Regions from separate parts of the Allobosea sp. 05L423 genome, predicted to be linked through region 2. Evidence: predicted binding sites of a transcription regulator. Region 2 holds the regulator's gene; the other holds the start of a gene.

The links. Region 2 encodes PhoB, which activates phosphate uptake and scavenging genes when phosphate is short. Its sites were predicted from a motif close to TGTCATNNANCTGTCAT; they were not measured.
Region 1: a site for PhoB is predicted at 1,312-1,328, ahead of AC1DNE_RS27245 (glycerophosphodiester phosphodiesterase). Genes of this name have one in related genera too.

The regions. Positions count from the first base shown of each region.
Region 1 is NZ_JBFTOA010000024.1:736-8,004, forward strand. Features, by position in the region: gene AC1DNE_RS27245 (glycerophosphodiester phosphodiesterase) at 103-1,263, opposite strand; gene AC1DNE_RS27250 (hypothetical protein) at 1,432-1,572, opposite strand; gene AC1DNE_RS27255 (RsmB/NOP family class I SAM-dependent RNA methyltransferase) at 1,755-3,053, shown strand; gene guaA (glutamine-hydrolyzing GMP synthase) at 3,099-4,667, shown strand; gene AC1DNE_RS27265 (glutathione S-transferase N-terminal domain-containing protein) at 5,058-5,762, shown strand; gene AC1DNE_RS27270 (phosphoribosyltransferase family protein) at 5,777-6,367, opposite strand; gene AC1DNE_RS27275 (ArsC family reductase) at 6,493-6,849, shown strand; gene tgt (tRNA guanosine(34) transglycosylase Tgt) at 7,036-7,269, shown strand, end outside.
Region 2 is NZ_JBFTOA010000011.1:163,235-170,503, reverse strand. Features, by position in the region: gene pstA (phosphate ABC transporter permease PstA) at 1-627, shown strand, start outside; gene pstB (phosphate ABC transporter ATP-binding protein PstB) at 667-1,473, shown strand; gene phoU (phosphate signaling complex protein PhoU) at 1,557-2,276, shown strand; gene phoB (phosphate regulon transcriptional regulator PhoB) at 2,293-2,991, shown strand; gene AC1DNE_RS21460 (hypothetical protein) at 3,287-3,511, shown strand; gene AC1DNE_RS21455 (DUF3175 domain-containing protein) at 3,529-3,813, opposite strand; gene AC1DNE_RS21450 (SpoIIAA family protein) at 3,830-4,216, opposite strand; gene AC1DNE_RS21445 (LysR family transcriptional regulator) at 4,271-5,194, opposite strand; gene argH (argininosuccinate lyase) at 5,289-6,704, shown strand; gene AC1DNE_RS21435 (amino acid ABC transporter permease) at 6,701-7,269, shown strand, end outside.

The DNA.
Region 1 (7,269 bases), on a different contig from region 2:
TGAAGGGGAGCGGGCGAGAAGCCCGCTGACGACCAAAGCCCGCGGCGGGAGACGCCGCGGACTTTGGTTTATCCGGCTGTTAGCCTTGCCCGGTTGAAAAGCTTACTTCGCGTCGCGCGCCTTCACGGCCTGATCCGAGAAATCCGAGAACAGGCCGTCGATGCCGAGCGCAATGAAGGCCTTGTACTCGGCCGCGGCGTCACCCTTGAAGTCCGAGGCCAGCCGCTTCGGCTCGCTGCGGAAGGTCCAGGTATGGACGAGAAGGCCGGCGGCATGGGCATCCTTGACCACGTTCGTCGGCGCGATCAGCGTGCGGTCGCGCTCGTCGATGGCGCCGTCGCCGTTGAGGTCCTGCGGCTTGCCGTCAGCGCCGATCGTCTGCTTGGCAGCCATGATGTAGGGCTTCCAGGGGCCGACGCCGTCGGCATAGGTCGCGATCTCCTTGAGCCCTTCGGCGGAGAGCATGTCCTGGAACGTCCGCTTGTCGCCGAGCACCGCGAAGTCATAGGGGCGGTCGAACGGGGCCACGAGCGTGACCTTGCCGTCCTTGTCGACGTCGTCGCCGTCGACAAGCTGGATGAGGCGCAGCTGCGTCTTCTTGCGCAGGTACTTCAGATTGCCGGTCTCGAAGCTCTGGATGAACACCGGCGAGGTCTTCTCGCTCCAGCCGGCAGCCTTGAGCATGTCGAGGAGCTTGTCCTCGAAGGCGAGGCCGAGCGCGGCGTGATAGGTCGGGTGCTTGGTTTCCGGGTAGATGCCGATGGTGTGGCCGGTGCGGGCGCTTTCCGACTTGGCAAGGTCGATCACCTCCTGGAAGGCCGGGATCTGGTACTTGCCGTTGTGCGACTGGTCGCGATCGGCGAAGGCCTGCTTGGCCCGCAGGGTCTTGATCTCGGCCAGGGTGAAATCATTGGCGAACCAGTCGGTGGTGTCGATGCCGTCGACCTTGCGCGTCGTCTTGCGATTGGCGAATTCCGGCCGGTCGGCGACGTCGGTGGTGCCGCTCAGCATCGGCTCGTGCCGCACGACCAGAACGCCGTCCTTTGTCGACACCAGGTCGGGCTCGATGAAGTCCGCGCCCATCTCGATAGCGAGCTTGTAGCCTTCGATCGTGTGCTCGGGCATGTAGCCGCTCGCGCCGCGATGGGCGATGATCAGCGGCTTGCGGGCGGTCGAGGGGGACGCCTGCTGGGCGAGGGCCGCCAGTGCCTGCATGGCCAGTGCGGCGAGAAGCGATGTCGAGAGAAGCAGCGTTTTTTTCATGGTTTGACCCCGGCTCGCAGAAATGCGCGCGAACTTAGGTCGGGCGATGTGACAGGCCCATGAAAAGAATACGTCGGATCGTGAGCAAAGGCTGACGCGCGATGCGATACCCCAAAAAAAGCCCGCGACCCCGGTCGAGGGCGCGGGCGATCCTGCGTGCGCTCGCTGTCAACGGCGGTTTTCGAGCGTGGTCTTCGCGTCGAGGCGCTTGGAGGGCGGCGGCGTGAATTCCGGCTGCGGCTGGGTTGCGCAAGCGGCAAGGCCGAAGGCGACAAGGCTCAGAATGACGATGCGGCTGGCGCTTTTCATGTGCGAATATCCCGGTGGCCGCGACATGCGGTTGCATCGTGTTTCCGCTTGTGAAACGACCGCGTCAAGTGCATGCCGCATGGGCCACCATGCCTCGGCGTCATGTTCGAATTGGTCGAAGCACACCCACTCACCGCCTTGCGGCGCCGGGCCCGAGCCGTCCGTGCCAGGATTGAAACACCATGACGCCAGCCGCCCGGATCAGCGCCGCCATCGAGGTGCTGCAGGACATCATCGAGCGCCGCCGCCCGGCAGCCGATGCGCTGAAGGATTGGGGGCTGTCCCGCCGCTTCGCCGGCTCGAAGGACCGCGCGGCCGTCGCCTCGCTCGTCTATGATGCGCTGCGGCGCAAGGCGTCCGCCGGCTACGCCATGGCTTCCGAGGAGCCGCGCGCGCTGGTTCTCGGCATGCTCGCGGGGCTGCGAGGCCTGCCGCCGGACGAGATCGCCGCGCTGTTTTCGGGCGAGAACCACGCCCCTGCGCCGCTCACCGCCGCTGAGACCGCGCTTCTGACCGCCTTTTCCGACGAGGGCGCGCCCGACTGGGTGCGGGCCGATGTGCCCGAATGGCTCTGGCCCTCATTCGAACGCGGCTTCGGCGAGGCAGCGATGGCGGAAGGGCAGGCACTGGCCGCCCGTGCGCCGATCGATCTGCGCGTCAACCGCCTGAAGGCGACCCGCGACGCCGTGCTCAAGGATCTCGCTCACCATCAGCCCGAGACCGGCGCCTGGTCGCCCGATGCGCTGCGTTTCCAGCCGGGTCATGACGGGCGCGGCCCTTCGCTGCAGACGGAGCCCGGCTTCTTTGCCGGCGCGTTCGAGGTTCAGGACGAAGGCTCGCAGCTGGTGACATTGCTCGCCGGCGCCCGGCCGGGCCAGACCGTCATCGATCTCTGCGCCGGGGCAGGCGGCAAGACGCTGGCGCTCGCCGCGCTGATGGCGAACCGCGGTAGCCTCTATGCCACCGATCTCGACAGCCGGCGGCTCGCACCGTTGCACGACCGCGTGGCCCGCTCGGGCGCTGGTATCGTCGAGGTGCGCATCCCACGCTCGCGCGGCCACGAGCCCCTGGCGGATGTTGCCGGCCACGCCGATCTGGTGCTCGTCGATGCGCCCTGCACGGGCTCGGGCACCTGGAGGCGCAACCCTGATGCGAAATGGCGCGTGCGCCCCGGTGCGCTCGCCGAGCGGATCAAGGACCAAGCCGAGGTGCTGGCCCGCGCCGCCAAGCTGGTGCGCCCCGGTGGACGCATCGCCTACATCACCTGCTCCATGCTGCCGGACGAGAATGACGAGGCCATCCGCGCCTTCCTCGGCCGCCATCCCGGCTTTGCTCTGGTCGCACCGATCGACGTGCTCAAGGGCGCGGAAAGCGACTTCTCCCTGCTCGCCCGCTTCGCCACGGAATTCGGCCTGCAGCTCTCGCCGCTGCGCGCCGGCACGGACGGGTTCTATCTGGCTTGCCTCCAGCGGGGGGATTGAGACGCGGCCGTTGCGCACGCCCGCGCTATCCATTAACGGGACGCGATGACGAGCGCTCAGCCCCATCACGACTCCATCCTCATCATCGATTTCGGCTCGCAGGTGACGCAGCTGATCGCGCGGCGCATCCGCGAGATCGGCGTCTATTGCGAGATCGCCCCGTTCCAGTCTGCGGATGAGGCGTTCGGGCGGCTGAAGCCCAAAGGCGTGATCTTCTCGGGTGGCCCGGCCTCGGTGCCGGACGAGGGCAGCCCGCGCGCGCCCGAGGCGGTCTTCACGGCTGATATCCCGCTGATGGGTATCTGCTACGGCCAGCAGACCATGGCGCATCAGCTCGGCGGCAAGGTCGAGGGCGGGCACGCCGCCGAGTTCGGCCGTGCCGATGTCGAAATCCTTGCTCCTTCGGCGCTCTTCGCCGGCGTCTGGGAGAAGGGCTCCCGCTACCCGGTCTGGATGAGCCATGGCGACCGCGTCACTGAGCTGCCGCAGGGCTTCTCGGTCAAGGCGACCTCGGAGAACGCGCCCTTCGCGGTGGCGAGCGACGAGATAAGGCGCTTCTACACCACGATGTTCCACCCCGAGGTGGTCCACACCCCGGATGGCGGCAAGCTGCTGCGCAACTTCGTCGTCGAGATCTGCGGCTGCAAGCCGGACTGGAGCATGTCGGCCTATCGCGCCGAGATGCAGAAGAAGATCCGCGAGCAGGTCGGCACCGGCCGCGTCATCTGCGGCCTTTCCGGCGGCGTCGACTCGGCTGTTGCGGCCGTGCTGATCCACGAGGCGATCGGCGATCAGCTCACCTGCGTCTTCGTCGACCACGGCTTGATGCGGATGAACGAGGCCGAAGAGGTCGTTCGCCTGTTCCGGGATCACTACAACATCCCGCTGGTCCATGTTGAGGCCGAGGAGCTGTTCCTTTCCGAGCTTGCCAAGTGCGGTGCCGATCCCGAGGCCAAGCGCAAGACCATCGGCCGGCTCTTCATCGACGTCTTCGACGCAGAGGCGGCCAAGCTCGGCGGCGCCGATTTCCTGGCGCAGGGCACGCTCTATCCTGACGTGATCGAGAGCGTCTCCTTCTCCGGCGGCCCCTCGGTGACGATCAAGAGCCACCACAATGTCGGCGGTCTGCCCGAGCGCATGAAGATGAAGCTCGTCGAGCCGCTGCGCGAGCTGTTCAAGGACGAGGTCCGCGTGCTCGGCCGCGAGCTCGGCCTGCCCGAGGCCTTCGTCGGCCGGCATCCCTTCCCGGGGCCCGGCCTCGCCATCCGCTGCCCCGGCGAGATCACCAAGGAGAAGCTCGACATCCTGCGCAAGGCGGATGCGATCTATCTCGACGAGATCCGCAAGGCCGGTCTCTACGACGTGATCTGGCAGGCCTTCGCCGTGCTGTTGCCGGTGCGCACCGTCGGTGTGATGGGCGACTACCGCACCTACGATCATGTCTGCGCGCTGCGCGCCGTGACCTCGGTCGACGGCATGACCGCGGATTTCTATCCCTTCGACATGAACTTCCTCGGCCGCGCCGCGACCCGCATCATCAACGAGGTCAAGGGCATCAACCGCGTCGTCTACGACGTGACCTCGAAGCCCCCCGGCACGATCGAGTGGGAGTGAGCGCGGGCGCTCGCGGCCGCATCATCGGCCATGAGCGCATGCTGCCCTGACGGCGCTGCCCGTCGCTCGCCCTGGATGGGGAAATGAGGGCAGGTGGTTTTCGCGGCAAGCGGCTTGCGTGCAGGCTCCAGCTGACATTGCTCTACGACCGCTATCGCACGTTGGCGTTTCGCGTGCGGCCGTTGAGCTGCACGGAGAAGGATTTCGTCCTGATCCGCAGCGTTCCCCGCGAACCGGACGAAATCCTCGGCCGTTGGCCCTTGGTCGACCCGCGATCGTGCAACCTCGCAAGCCGGCCTTGTGGTGATTGAGCCGGGCGCCCCGTTGCTTTGGGCGCGCGCGGCTCTATCGTCCGGCACCGAAGCTCTTCCGATTCAACCGGAGCACCCTATGGCCGATCTCTCCGCTTTCCCGATCAGCAGGCGCTGGCCCGCCAGCCATCCCGACCGTATCCAGCTCTATTCGCTGCCGACGCCGAACGGCGTGAAGGTGTCGATCGCGCTGGAGGAACTGGAACTGCCTTACGAGCCCCACCTCATCGACATCGGCAAGAACGAGACCTGGGGCCCGGAATTCCTCTCGCTCAACCCGAACGGCAAGATTCCCGCGATCATCGATCCGAACGGGCCGGACGGAAAGCCGCTGGGCCTGTGGGAGTCGGGCGCGATCCTGCTCTATCTCGCCGAGAAGACCGGCAAGCTGCTGCCGAAGGATCCGGCCGCGCGCTACGAGACCATCCAGTGGGTGTTCTTCCAGATGGCGGCGATTGGCCCGATGTTCGGCCAGCTCGGCTTCTTCCACAAGTTCGCCGGCCGCGAGTACGAGGACAAGCGCCCGCGCGACCGTTACGCCAGCGAGAGCAAGCGCCTGCTCGCCGTGTTGGAGGAGCGGCTGGCGAGCCGCACCTGGATCATGGGTGACGAATTCACCATCGCCGACATCGCGATCCTCGGCTGGGTGCGCAATCTCGTTGGCTTCTACGGGGCAGGCGAACTCGTCGACTATTCCACGCTGACGCATGTGCCGATCTGGCTGGAGCGCTGCCTGTCGCGCCCCGCGGTGCAGCGCGGCCTCGACATCCCGAAGCGCCCCTGAATGCCGGCACTCCCTCAGGGCATGTCGCTGGGGGAGGGCACGGGCTGAACCGGTGCCAGTCTTTCCAGGGCGTGCACGGAGATGCCGCCCTGGGCAAGTCGTTCGCGGCCTCCCAGCCCGTCGAGTTCGAAGACGAAGAGCGCATGCGTGCAGTGTGCGCCAAGTCGGCGAAGCAGCTGCGCCGTCGCCAGCGCGATGCCGCCCGTGATCAGGCAGTCGTCGATGATGGCGACATGACGTCCGTCGAGCCGATGGCCCTTCGACAGGGCGACGCCGTTGCCGAGCTCGTAATTGGCCGCGAGACTGCGGACGACGTCCGCGCGGATCGAACCGACCTTGCGGATATCGATGAAGCCGAGGCCGTTTCGGAATGCCAGCGCGCCCGCAAAGCCGAGGCCGCCGACGTCGATTCCGGCAAGAAGGTCGGTTTCCTCATCAAGATGGGCCGCCAGGGCTTCGCAGGCCGTTTGCATCCAGCGGCCGTCGCAGGTGAAGGTCGTGGCATCAGGAAAATCGACGCCGACGACCGGATGGTCCTTCCAGCGGCGATGGGGAAAAGCAGGTGGAGCCGGCGTTTTCTGCGCTGAGGCCGAGACGATATCCATGCTATCTCCTGCCTGCATCCGACGATTTCATCCGCCATGTCATGCCTGTTTGCAGTCTTGCTGACAAACCCGGATGACAGTTGGGTGGCGGATGCTGCGACATTCCACACAGTCCGGGCGAAGGCATGACGATCACCATCTACGGCATCAAGAACTGCGACACGATGAAGAAGGCGCGCAGCTGGCTCGACGGCCATGGCGCGACCTACGCGTTCCACGACTACAAGGCGAGCGGCATCGACAAGGCCTCGCTCGAGAGCTGGGTGAAGGAGCATGGCTGGGAGACGGTGCTCAACCGCGCCGGCACGACCTTCCGTGCGCTTCCCGACGCCGAGAAGCAGGGGCTCGATGCGGCCAAGGCCATCGCGCTGATGCTCGCCCAGCCCTCGATGATCAAGCGCCCGGTGCTCGATCTCGGCAGGGGCAGGACGGTCGTCGGCTTCAGGCCGGAGATTTACGAGGCGGCGTTGGCGAAGGGCTGAGCCTGGGCGACTGCCCGTCATTATCGGGCGGCGCCCAGCGCCGACCTAAGAATCTCCTGTCGAATGAGGCTCAAGAGCCCTCTAGTCCCGAGATGCTCGGGGCAAGCTCGAGCATGACGGCGGCGAACGCCCATCCAGCGCGCGCGCCTCTTCCCTAAAGGCGCGTGCTGCTCTACCTCGCAGCGCATGAACGCACAGCCCGAACTCGCGCAGCCCCAGACCGCCGCGACAACCGACTTCGCCTTCCATGTCGCCGCCCGCGATGGCGCCGCCCGCACCGGCGCGATCAGCATGCCGCGCGGCGTCATCCGCACGCCTGCCTTCATGCCGGTCGGCACCGCCGCGACCGTGAAGGGCATGTATCCCGATCAGGTGAGGGCGCTCGGCGCCGATGTCGTGCTCAGCAACACCTATCACCTG
Region 2 (7,269 bases):
GTGCTGACCTTCCTCGGCATTGCCATCGCAACCCCGATCGGGGTTCTCGCGGGCACCTGGCTCGCCGAATACGGCAGGGGTTCCAAGCTCGCGCACCTGATCCGCTTCATCAACGACATCCTGCTCTCGGCGCCGTCGATCCTGATCGGCCTGTTCGTCTACGTCATCCTGGTCGAGCCCTTCCGCGGCTACTCCGGCTGGGCCGGCGGCGTCGCGCTCGGCATCATCGCGATCCCGGTCATCGTGCGCACCACCGAGGACATGCTGAACCTCGTCCCCGGCCCGCTGCGCGAGGCGGGGGCCGCGCTGGGCGCGCCGCCTTCGGTCGTCATCACCTCCGTGACCTGGCGTGCGGCGAAGGCCGGCATGATGACGGGCATCCTGCTGGCGCTCGCCCGCATCGCCGGCGAGACGGCGCCGCTGCTCTTCACGGCTCTGAACAACAATTTCTGGTTCTCGCCCTCGCTCGCCGGCGGCGTCTCGAACCTGCCCGTCACGATCTATCAGTTCGCCTCCGCTCCCTACGAGAACTGGCAGCAGCTCGCCTGGGCGGGATCGCTGATCATCACGGTCTCGATCCTGCTGCTTTCGCTCATTGCCCGCCGCGTCGTCGCTGGCGGCAAATAAGACTTGAATCCAACCCGGTCGCGCCCGACCTTGAGGACCATGTCGATGCTTTCGACCCTTGAACTCTCCCCGCAGACGCTCGATGCCGAGGCGCCCGTCCGGATCGCGGTGAAGAACCTCGATTTCTACTACGGCGAGCACCGGGCGCTGAAGAACATCAATCTCGATTTCCGCGACCGGCACGTCACCGCGCTGATCGGCCCTTCCGGCTGCGGCAAGTCGACCCTGCTGCGCATCTTCAACCGGATCTACTCGCTTTATCCCGAGCAGAAGGCCACCGGCGAGATCCTGCTCGACGGCCGCAACATCATCTCCAACGACGTCGACGTGAACGAGCTGCGCTCGCGCGTCGGCATGGTCTTCCAGAAGCCGACGCCCTTCCCGATGTCGATCTACGACAACGTCGCCTTCGGCATCCGCCTCTACGAGAAGCCGCCGAAGTCCGAGCTCGACGACCGTGTCGAGGGGGCGCTGCGCCGTGCCGCGCTGTGGGACGAGGTCAAGGACAAGCTGAAGAGCTCCGGCATGGGCCTCTCCGGCGGCCAGCAGCAGCGCCTGTGCATCGCCCGCACCATCGCGCAGAAGCCGGAAGTGATCCTGTTCGACGAGCCGACCTCCGCGCTCGACCCGATCTCCACCGGCAAGATCGAGGACCTGCTGGAGCAGCTGAAGAGCGACTTCACGATCGCGATCGTGACGCACAACATGCAGCAAGCTGCACGCATCTCGCAGTACACCGCCTTCATGTATCTGGGCGAGGTCATCGAGTTCGCGCCGACCAACACCATCTTCATGAACCCGGCCAAGAAGCAGACGCAGGACTACGTCACCGGCCGGTTCGGCTGAGCCGCGGCAGAGTTCTTTGTTTGTCGCATTTTCTTCGCGCGAACCGGTCCGATTTCGCTTGAAAATGCTTTGAGGATAACGCCATGACCGACCACATCGTCCGCTCCTACGACACCGATCTCGAAGGCATCCGCCGCAGTCTTGCCGAAATGGGCGGCATGGCCGAGCGCATGCTGGGCGACTCCACCGTGGCGCTGGTGCGCCGCGACACCGGCCTCGCCCAGAAGATCATCACCGCCGACCAGCGCCTCGACAACCTGCAGCGGGACGTCGAAGAGAAGGCGGTGCTGACCATCGCCCGGCGCCAGCCGCTCGCGAACGACCTGCGCGAACTGATCTCGGCGATCCGCATCGCGGCCGACATCGAGCGCGTCGGCGATCTCGCCAAGAACATCGCCAAGCGCGCCGTCGCCATCGCCGGCCAGTTCCAGCCGCCGCACCGCGCCGTGGTCGGGCTCGAGCACATCAGCCGCCTGGTGCAGGCGCAACTCAAGGACGTGCTCGACGCCTACGCCGCAGGCAACGAGCAGAAGGCGCTCGAGGTCTGGCGCCGCGACGACGAGATCGACGCGCTCTACACCTCGCTGTTCCGCGAACTCCTGACCTACATGATGGAGGATCCGCGCAACATCACCTTCTGCACGCATCTCCTGTTCTGCGCGAAGAACATCGAGCGCATCGGCGACCACACCACCAACATCGCCGAGACGATCCATTACCTCATCACCGGCGACTCGCTCGACGTGAACCGGCCGAAGCTCGACACGACCAATATCGAAGTCGAGGCGGTCACGGGCAGCTGAGGCGAGGCAAGGAATCATGGCCGCACGCATCCTGATCGTCGAGGACGAGGAGCCGCTGACCCTGCTGCTGCGCTACAATCTCGAAGCCGAGGGCTTCGAGGTGGACAGCGTGGCGCGCGGGGACGATGCGGAGCTTCATCTGCGCGACCACACCCCCGATCTCGTGCTGCTCGACTGGATGCTGCCGGGCCTCTCCGGGATCGAGCTCTGCCGCCGGCTGCGGTCGCGGCGCGACACCGAGCGCGTGCCGATCATCATGCTGACCGCGCGGGGCGAGGAAACCGAGCGCGTGCGCGGGCTCGCGACCGGCGCCGACGACTATGTGGTGAAGCCCTTTTCGTTGCCGGAATTGATCGCGCGCATCCAGGCGCTGCTCCGCCGCGCCAAGCCGGGCCATGTCGCGGGACTGCTTGCCGCCGGCGACCTCGAACTCGACCGCACCACACGGCGCGTCCGCCGCGCCGGCAGCGAGTTGCATCTCGGCCCGACCGAGTTCAGGCTGCTGGAGTTCCTGATGCAGGCGCCCGGCCGCGTCTATTCGCGCGCCCAGCTGCTCGACGCCGTCTGGGGCCGCGACGTCTATATCGACGAGCGCACCGTCGACGTCCATGTCGGCCGGCTGCGCAAGGCGATCACGCCCGCCAATACCAAGGACCCGCTGCGTACCGTGCGCGGCGCCGGCTACGCCTTCGACGAGACTTTTGCGCGCAGCTGAGCGGCGCTCCAGCTCTCCTCCTCATCGCAGCTTACGGTGAGTCTCGCCTGCTCGCTCGCGTTGACCCTGAAAGTCAGCGCGAGCCAGAGGAGGTCGCCATGAGCAAGATGCCGCCAGTCCCGCCGGCCAGTCGAAGCGACAAGGGCCCGGGCGAGCGGGATCATGCCGGGCACGATATGCGCAGCGCTAGGAGGTGGCGAGCGAGCGCCGGCCGGGCCAGCATGACCAGCAGGGCAACACCCGCATCAACACGAGCCATCAGGGTCTGCAGCAGGATCGTTGAGGAGGCTGCCTCATGTCGGCCTCGACCAAGGCGCCGCAAAGCATCCGGCACGGCGGCCCGGGCTCGTCCCATGAGAATGCGAGGAAGTCGCCGGGCATCCGCAAGCCGCCTGCCGACGACGAAACCCGGCAGGTTCGCGTTTCGGGCGGTGGCGGCGAGCGCGACAGCCATCGCTTGCATGATCCGGCCCGCAAGGGTGGCGGCCCCGCGAGAAGCCCCCTACAGGACGATCCCTGAAGGGGCCGGCAGGAGCCTCAGCCCTCTCGGTAGAAGAGGCGGCGCAAGCTGTGCTTGGCCGCTTCCAGCGTCCTGCGCCGCTCGGCCGGCAGGTTCCGGCCGGCGCGGTTGATGTAGAAAGTCAGCATCGACATCGCCGAGCGATAGGGGCTCGACTTGCGGAGCCGGCTGTGTTCAGCCGACCGCTTCAGCGAACGTGCGATCCGTCGCGGATCGCCCTGCTTGAACACCGCCTTCTCAAGATCGAGCGCGTTGCTCCGGGTGGTGATATCGGCCGACCACCTGCGTTTGTGGGCAGTCATGGCGTCCTCCTGTCGGTCAGGCGTTTGGCCCGCCCTCGATGTCACCGGCCCAGGTCAGTGCGGTCTCGTACTCCTCCGGCTTGAAGGTGCGGACGGTCACGAAGGGGATCGCTGGGTTGAGCAGGTCGACGAAGGCGGCAAGCCAGCCCCTGTCGGTGATCACCGCCTCGCGCGGGAAGCGCTGCAGCTCCCAGAGCTTGCCGAGGCTGTAGCGCGCATCCTTCCAGGCGGCAGCCAGGGTCATATCGGTGAAATCGGTGAGGTCGGCGAGGATGCCGACCTTCTCGTGTCGCGCGAGCTTCGCCTCGATATCGGCCATGATCCCATCGAGATCGTCACTGGTCAGCGTCTGCGACAGGCGGTAGGCGCCGACATGGTCCGGGGCAGGCAGAATGGTGAACATGGCTCCTCCTTGCTCCAGACAACGCGGGGCAAGAGCGGAAGTTTCGCCCGATGATCAGGCCGCTGCGGGCGCACGGGTGGCGGCGTCGAACCGGGCCGCTTCGGCGCGCAGCCAGCCGACGAATTCATCGAGGCCGGGGCGTTGCGGCTGGCCAACCGGGAGGGTGAGCCAACAGCCCGTCGCACTGGTGAAGCCGAGGCCGAGCGGGTTGATAAGCGCGCCGGAAGCCAGCTCGTCGGCGACATAGCAGCGCGGCATCAGAGCGACGCCCAGCCCGGCGACGGCGGCGCTGGTGATCACGGAATAGTAGCCGTAACGCACGGTGTGCTCGGGCACCGCGCCGCGCAGGTCGTGGGCCTCGGTGAACTCGGCCCAGAAGGTCGGCATCTGGTAGTGCTGCAGCAGCGTCATCTTCTGGATATCGGCGGCACGACGAAAGCCGCCCATGCGCTCGACCAGGCTCGGCGCGGCGACGAGGGCAACGTCGCGGCCGAAGAGGTAATGCGCCTCCTTGCCGGGCCAGGGCGGGACGCCATGGGCAATGTCGAGATCGGGCTCCTCGGTCTCGCTCTCGCTGACATAGTTGGTGAACTGGACGTCGACGCCGGGATGCGCCGCAGCGAAGGCCGGAAAGCGCGACATCAGCCAGCGCTCGCCGACGATGGCGACCATGTGCAGGCGGATCGGCCGGGCAATGGCGCTGCGCTCGGCGAGGCGCCGGGCGCCCCGCTCCATCTGCTCCAGCGCGGCTTCGGCATAGGGCAGATAGATCGCGCCGGCCTCGGTGAGCTTGAGGCCGAGCGGGCTGCGGTCGAACAGCACGGCACCGAGATGGTGTTCCAGCGACAGGATCTGCTTGGAGACGGCACTCTGCGTCAGGTTGACGACCAGGGCGGCGCGGGCGGTCGAGCCCAGCCTTGCAACCGTGGTGAAAGCTCGCAAAGCGGTCGATGACGGAGGAGGCCGGCCGGCGGCCATGGGGTATTCCTTTTTGGACTATCGCTGCGGAGATCGTTTCGTTTGCCGGGCTTTCGGTCAAGAGGCCATTCTTCCCTAACGGGAGGACAAGCTCATGAACCAGACGACGCGCCTGTGGGGTGGACGCTTCCGCAAGCCGCCCGATCCGCGGCTGATGAAGCTGTCGAGCGCGGCCGGTGAGCACGCGAGGCTGGTGCCGCAGGATGTTGCGGGCGGCAAGGCGCATGCGGCCGAACTCGGACGCGCCGGGCTGCTGACGGCGCAGGAGCTCCAGACCATCCTGACCGCGCTCGACGCGATCGCGCGGGACACGGTCGAGGGGCGGATCACGCCCGGCCCGCAGGACGAGGATGTCCATACCTTCATCGAGCGCATCCTGACCGAGCGGATCGGCTCGACGGGCGCCAAGCTCCGGGCAGGGCGCTCGCGCAACGACCAGGCCGCGAACAATCTCAAGCTCTATCTGCGCGCGAAGTCGCGCTCGCTCGCGGCGATGCTGGCGGAACTCCTGACCGCGATCGCCGATCAGGCCGAGCTGCATGCGGCCTCGGTCAGCCCCGGCTTCACCCATCTCCAGAGCGCCCAGCCGGTCACCTTCGGCCATTGGCTGATGGCGCATGGCCAGGTGCTGATGCGCGACGCCTCGCGCCTGACCGACTGGGAAAAGCGCTCCGGCCAGTCCCCGCTCGGGGCGGCGGCGCTTGCAGGCTCGGCGATCACGCTCAATCCCGAGCTCAGCGCCAAGGCACTCGGCTATGACGAGCCGTTCGAGAACTCGGTCGACGCGGTCGGCGCGCGCGACCATGTCGCGGAATTCCTGTTCGTCGCGGCGATGCTGACGACCAACCTGTCGCGGCTCGCCGAGGAGGTGACGCTGTGGGCTTCCAGGCAATTCGCCTGGGTGACGCTGGACGATGCCTTCGCCACCGGCTCCTCGATCATGCCGCAGAAGAAGAACCCGGACATCGCGGAAATCTCGCGCGGCCGGGCGGCGCGGCTGACCGGCGACCTCGTCGCCATGCTCGGCGCATTGAAGGGGCTGCCGCTTTCCTATAACCGCGACCTCGCCGAGGACAAGCGCGCCGCCTTCGACGCAGTCGACGTGCTGGAAGAGGTGCTGCCGGCCTTCGCCGGGCTGATCGCCAGCATGAGCGCCGACGCCGAGACGATGCGCGCCCAGGCCGGTTCCGGCTTTGCGCTGGCGACCGAGGTGGCAGATCATCTCGCCCGCAACGGCGTGCCTTTCGCCGAGGCGCATGAGATCACGGGGGCGCTGGTGCGCTATTGCGAGGAACTGGGCCGGGAGCTTGAATCGCTCGACGCCGTCGATCTCAGGGCGGTCGATCCGCGGCTCGATGCCGGGGTCCTCGACCATCTGACGCTCGATGCCGCGGTCGCTGCGCGCAGCGGCCATGGCGGCACGGCGCCCGACCGCGTGCGCGAACAGATCGACCGCTTCCGCGGCAAGCTCGCCGCCCTCGAAACCTGGAGCCGGGAGACGGGCCAATGAGCGTCGCCACTTCGCCGATCAGCAGCCGGGATCTCGCCCAGGTCTCGCATCTGAGAATCGTGCCGCGGCGCTTCTATGGGCGCTGGGTCGCGGCCGCGGCGATCGTCGCCATCCTCGTCTGGCTGGTCATGGCCTTTGTCGAGGGCGACATCGCCTGGCCGGTGGTCCGGCAGTTCTTCACCGCGCCGGCGATCATCGCGGGCCTCGGCAACACGCTGATCATGACGGTCTGCGCGATGACGCTCGGCGTCGTGCTCGGCGTGATCTTCGCCATCATGTACATGTCGCCGAACCCGGTGCTGCGCGGCGTGGCGCTGTTCTACATCTGGTTCTTCCGCGGCACGCCGCTGCTGCTGCAGCTCCTGATCTGGTTCAACCTGGCGCTGGTCTTCCCGACCATCGGCATCCCCGGCCTGTTCTCCTGGCGCACGATCGACATCATCGGGCCGTTCATGGCGACGCTGCTCGGGCTCGGCATGAACCAGGGCGCCTACACTGCCGAGGTGGTGCGCGGCGGTATCCTCTCCGTCGACCAGGGCCAGACCGAGGCCGCCAAGGCGATCGG